DNA from 2 places in the Vibrio sp. 2130-1 genome. Region 1 is predicted to be linked to the other one. Evidence: predicted binding sites of a transcription regulator. Region 1 holds the regulator's gene; the other holds the start of a gene.
What was found. Region 1 encodes CRP, which controls carbon source genes, mostly activating them, when cyclic AMP is high. Its sites were predicted from a motif close to TGTGANNNNNNTCACA; they were not measured.
Positions count from the first base shown of each region.

Region 2: a site for CRP is predicted at 1,718-1,733, ahead of R7Q09_RS12315 (glycogen/starch/alpha-glucan phosphorylase). Genes of this name have one in related genera too.

Region 1 is NZ_JAWOUT010000023.1:29,633-32,807, reverse strand. Features, by position in the region: gene R7Q09_RS22320 (phosphoribulokinase) at 1-814, shown strand, start outside; gene crp (cAMP-activated global transcriptional regulator CRP) at 1,055-1,687, shown strand; gene R7Q09_RS22310 (DUF1338 domain-containing protein) at 1,824-2,615, opposite strand; gene astD (succinylglutamate-semialdehyde dehydrogenase) at 2,864-3,175, opposite strand, start outside.
Region 2 is NZ_JAWOUT010000007.1:53,226-56,400, forward strand. Features, by position in the region: gene malT (HTH-type transcriptional regulator MalT) at 1-1,262, opposite strand, end outside; gene R7Q09_RS12315 (glycogen/starch/alpha-glucan phosphorylase) at 1,997-3,175, shown strand, end outside.

The sequences.
Region 1 (3,175 bases):
CACTACATCTGAAGCCTTCCGTAAAATGTTCAATATGATGAACGTTAAACCCGCATGGGTTGAAGGCGATAGCTTCCATCGCTTTACTCGCCCAGAAATGGACATCGAAATTCGCAAAGCCCGCGAGCAAGGTCGACACATTAGCTACTTTGGCCCACAAGCTAATGACTTCCCGGGACTAGAAGAGTTTTTCCGTAAGTTCGGGCATGATGGCACTGGCAGCGTGCGCCGTTATCTGCACACGTTTGACGAAGCGGTTCCCTACAATCAAATGCCAGGCACGTTTACGCCGTGGCAAGACTTACCCGAAAACAGCGACGTGCTGTTTTATGAAGGGTTACATGGTGGCGTGGTGGATGGTGATGTTAATGTTGCTCAACATGTGGATTTCTTAATTGGCATGGTGCCGATTGTGAACTTAGAGTGGATACAAAAATTCGTACGCGACACTCGCGATCGCGGCCATTCGCGTGAAGCGGTAATGGACTCAATCGTGCGATCCATGGACGATTACCTCAACTATATCACTCCTCAGTTTTCTCGTACTCACATCAACTTCCAGCGCGTACCGACCGTTGATACTTCCAACCCACTTAATGCAAAAGGCATCCCTAGTTTGGATGAGAGTTTTGTGGTGATTCGCCTACGCGGTATCAAGAATGTCGACTTCCCATATCTGCTGGCCATGATTGATGGCTCATTCATGTCACGCCACAACACGATTGTCGTACCCGGCGGTAAGATGAGCTTTGCAATGGAGCTCATAGTTCGGCCTATCCTACAACAGCTCATCGAAACAGGGAAAATTGGCTAAAAACCTGCCTGCGAAGATGTTTACTTTTCATACCGTGATCATGTGCACAGTTTTGCTTACAAAATCTCAATCATGGCACGATTAAAATCAAGAAATCGTTTTCGAAAAAGGATACTATTTCTTACCGAAACACAAGAGAGCTTGCAGCATATAAAAAGTGCTCTTATTCTAGTAGGCCTAATTCAGGCTTAGCTAAAATATGGATAGCGCAAGCGTACCCTGCAGAGGAAGTGAGATATTATGGTTCTAGGTAAACCTCAAACCGACCCAACATTAGAGTGGTTTCTTTCACACTGTCATATTCATAAGTACCCTTCAAAGAGCACGCTAATTCACGCGGGCGAAAAGGCAGAAACTTTGTACTACATCGTTAAAGGTTCTGTTGCGGTTCTTATCAAAGACGAAGAAGGTAAGGAGATGATCCTTTCTTACCTAAACCAAGGAGACTTTATTGGTGAACTTGGTCTATTCGAGGAAGACCAAGAGCGCACAGCTTGGGTTCGTGCTAAATCTCCTTGTGAAGTTGCTGAAATTTCTTTCAAGAAGTTCCGTCAGCTTATCCAAGTAAACCCAGACATCCTAATGCGTCTTTCTGCGCAGATGGCTCGTCGTCTTCAAGTAACTAGCCAAAAAGTGGGTGACCTGGCGTTCCTAGACGTAACTGGTCGTATCGCTCAGACGCTTCTGAACCTTGCAAAACAACCAGACGCAATGACTCACCCAGACGGCATGCAAATCAAGATCACTCGTCAAGAAATCGGTCAAATTGTTGGCTGTTCTCGTGAGACAGTAGGTCGTATTTTGAAGATGCTAGAAGAGCAGAACCTAATCTCTGCTCACGGTAAAACCATCGTGGTTTACGGTACTCGTTAATCTCAAACTAGAGTGACACGAACAAAATTATAAAAGCCACCAATGGCAACATTGGTGGCTTTTTATTTGCTCATGACCAAATGAGATAGGGTGCAGCGAACACTAATGAGTAAGCTTAACAGGTTAACCCTAAAACTTAGCCATTCGTACTTTCAAAGATTTTGTCAGCTGAAGCGGCCACGAAACCTGGGTACAAATCACCATTTTCCATCGGATAGCGCTTAGCAAATTCATAAAACCCGCCAGGGATAATTTCAGTGCCTTCGCTAAAACGAACCGCTACTTTATCTGCCATGGTCGATGACTGCTCTAGCAACACCTCAGGAGTGCCCTTCACTTCACCACCATTTTCATTAATGGTAAACCCAGCGGTACGCAGATGATCGTTTACCTGCTTCACTTCTTCATATTCATTGAGCTGGTTAACGCTCACCGTGAAGTGGTTTGCTCCGTAACCATGCGCCGCAAGCCAAGATGCGTACTCACTTTCTTTAGCCAACGTTTGGTAATCAGCAAAGCTTAAATCCCACAAGCGTCCACCATGTAAGAATGCGCTATCGTTCAGCTTGTCAGCATCGACTTGTGCCACCAAATTTTTCACAATCTCTTGTAGCTCAGACGAGCACTCTTCAACTTTTAGCTCACTAATAAATACTTTAGGTTGCTTCGGATCTGGGTGCTCATAGTGCTTAGCAACCAGCTTTTTGCTTTCGAAAACGTAATCACCACACGCCTTGTAACCAATAGCTACAAATGGCTTAGCTAGAGTTTCAATACCAAGAGGCGCGATATTGAAGGTACGTAAAGCTATATGATCATTAATCAGAGGCTCATCTTCTTGAAGCAGCTGATGCACTTTAGCAGCCGAAGGGCAAAGACGTTGAATGTAATCTTGCCATAGCGATTCAAATAACACATCGGGCGTCATAACGACTCCTTGTTACGAGATGTAGAGTTTAAAGGTAAGCGGAAGTTGGCTGCTCGTTCACAACAAAAGTTGTCCAGAACAATGAACGAGCAACCATCAACCTGTGACGGTAAATGCCAGTCAGTCAACACGCTTTTCCGAGTCTTTGCTCACTTTTCGTGTTCTGCCAACGATCACTACAACCCATACCTAAATGATGCGCCGGCAAGGTGAGCCGCAATGCATAGTTGCGACTCTATTATTAAAACTTATAGCGCTACACCTGGACTCAATGTTGCAGGCAAGACAGTCTCTTGACCTTCCATTGATGCCATTGGGTACGCACAGTAATCTGCTGCGTAGTAAGCGCTTGGGCGCAAGTTACCCGACGCCCCCGGACCACCAAATGGCGCATCACCGCTTGCACCAGTGAGCTGGCGGTTACGGTTCACGATACCTGCACGAATGTGGTCAACGAAGTATTCCCATTCTTGGTCGTCGGTTGAGACCAAACCAGCAGATAAGCCAAAGCGCGTATCGTTTGCTAGCGCCACGGCTTTGTCTAACCCTTCGTAACGCAC
Region 2 (3,175 bases), on a different contig from region 1:
CTTTGAGCCAACCATGCTCGGAGCATCGTAAGTTTTGGGTGGCTGAACAACAGATCATCGTCCAACTTGTTAATTGAGCTTTCCAGTGTGCTGAGTTCGCCTTGGTTAAACATCTTCCAGCCGAATTCGTTTAGGATCTCTACCACTAAGTCCTTATCATTCGATTTTTGTGCATGATGAATCGCTTGGTGTGGTGCTTTTTGTTGTAACCAAGCGATAGCAGCATTGCGGTGGAGATCTTTTTCTTGCTGAGGAATACGAGCTTGGCGCTCATGAGATAAAAACTCGCCAAATAAGTTATGGAACCGGAACCAGTTCTGTTCCCCTTCGAGCGGATAAATGAATAAGCCGTAACGGTTAAGCGATTCAATCATTCCCAGTGCATCTTCGCGTTGGGTAAGGGCAAACACTAGCTCATCATTGAAGTGGTCAAGCACGGATACTTGCATTAAAAAGTGACGAGTTTCGTGATCGAGTAAGTCAAACACTTCTTCGACCAAGTAATCCCACAAGTGCGCGTGATTGAACTGCGATACCGACTCTACAGTTTGTGCCAATGTGCGGTTTTGATGTTGGGCTTGTAATGCGATCAACTGCATCGCCGATGGCCAACCTTCAACATAGGTTCTTAGGCTGTTCGCCATGTCTTCATCAATACCATCGGCGATACGCTGGTTAAAGAAGCGAGTGGTTTCTTCGGTATCAAACGCCAACATCTCGTTGCCGATTTCGATCATTAAATCACGAACACGTAAGTTTGCAGTGCCCAGAGGCGGCGCTGCACGACTGGTTACCACAACGGTGAGGTTGTCTGGCATGTGCTTTAAGAAGAAACGCATGGATTCATGGATTTCATCATTCGTGATTAAATGGTAGTCATCAAGTACCACGTAGCACTCTTGATGAAAGTCAGCCATTTCAGCGAATACTTCGCTAAATAGGGAGCGTAAAGACGAGATCTGACGTTTTTCCGCCAGTTTTTGTGCGTTAGCGCAACTGAAGTTGGTGGCTTTGTTTAATGCTTGAAGCAGATAGTTTACAAAGCGAAAGCCGTCGTTATCGCTGTCATCAATGCTGTACCAACCGACGTTTGGCTTATCGGATAGCCACTGCGCTGCCATTGTCGTTTTTCCGTAACCTGCTGGGGATCGGAATAAAACCAATTTGTAGTAAGGCGCTTGCTGTAGTAAGTCCAACACTCGTGGGCGCACGATGGCATTGTGCAGGCGTCCTGGTCGAGTAAGCTTAGATGGAATCCACATTAGTAGTTATGTCCTTATTTATGTATACCCAAATGACTGCAACGTGATCATTCTAGTAAAGCCCCCTTGAAAGCCGTCTTACTGAATGATGTCACCAGCATCAAAAACACTGTTTGAATGCCAGATAATGTCGCTACTGTTGGGGCTTGCGTCCGTCTGAAAAACCATTCCATACGGTCACTTAGATATAAAAGCTAGCGAAAACTAGAAATAACTCACATCGCCTAATTCTAGTTTGTATAAAAAGCGTACAATCCTGTGAGCTGAGAGGGATGTTACGACATCAGAAATGTTCGTTACTTTGATCCACTTCCTAATTCTCAAGGGTTGATGGATTTACCATCAACTACGCCCTTTATTTGTGATTTTCGTCACTTAAATATCGTTTATTTCGTTAGCGTTAAGATCTCGTTGCACATGGATTACGAAAAGTTCTTCTACGCTGACCGAGTTAATGTGACCGATATTACAATTTTCACATCATCAGATGAGTGGACTATAAAAAGCGTCATGAATGGGTTTTAACCTTTCTCACATTCCATTGTGATCAAAATCACTAAGAACTGGTGCAAAGTTCACTTTGTTGAGATTTGGATCACTAACCTAGCAATGGTACCCCCTCTACGCCCTCAGCCCTCCTCCTTCAAAGGATGAGAATTAGGAGGATGTTTATTCACAGAGGTAAATGCACGATGTATGGCAGATGAATTACCAAAAGACGTGAGAATTTCGTAATGAAACCTACTCAACAAAAACAATTTGACAAGAAGTCGTTCCAAGAAAGCGTAAAGAAACACCTATCTGTAACTTACGCTCATACGATTGAAAACGCAGACAGCCGCGCATGGTACCTAGCAATGGGGCATGCTCTGGCTGAATTTACTACTCTAGATTTGCTTGCGACAGAAGAAGATCCACGCATTAAAAGTGCGAAGAGCGTTAACTACCTTTCGCTAGAATTCCTTATCGGTCGTTTGACTGGTAACAACCTAATCAGCATGGGTCTGTACGAACAAGTAACAGAAGCAATGGCTGAACTGGGTTACAACCTAACTGATCTGCTAGAAGAAGAGCGCGACCCATCATTGGGTAACGGTGGCCTTGGTCGTCTGGCTGCGTGTTTCATGGATTCATGTGCGGCACAAGAATTCCCAACTGTCGGCTATGGTTTACATTACGAATACGGTCTATTTAAACAGTCATTCAAAGATGGTCGCCAGCAAGAAGCACCTGACGCATGGCGCGGTGTAGAAGGTTACCCTTGGGAAATTGCGCGTCCAGAACTTGCGCAAGAGATCGGTTTCTACGGTCACGTTGAAGTGATTAACGAGAACGGTAAAGAAGTTCGCAAATGGGTACCAGGCATGACAGTAAGAGCAATGCCTTGGGATCTTCCAATTGTGGGTTACGAATCAGACACGGTTTACCCGCTACGTCTTTGGGAATGTCAGGCGATCGCACCATTCTCACTAGCAAGCTTTAACAATGGTGATTACTTCGAAGCTCAGCACGCACTGATCGACGCAGGTAACATCACTAAAGTGCTTTACCCGAACGACAACCACGAGAAAGGTAAAACACTGCGTCTAATGCAGCAGTACTTCCACTCAGCAGCGTCTGTACGTGACATCCTACGTCGCCACGAAGCTGCGGGCTACTCGCTAGCGGATCTACCTAAGCAAGAGACTATCCAGCTTAACGATACGCACCCAACGATTGCGATTCCTGAACTAATGCGCATCCTGATGGATGAAAAAGGTTTAGCTTGGGAAGCGGCTTGGGAAATCAGCTCTAAGACATTTGCGTACACCAACCACACGCTACTTCCAGAAGCACTAGAGACATGGCCAGAGTCGCTAATCCAGCACCTGCTACCACGTCATATGGAGATCATTTACGAGATCAACCACCGC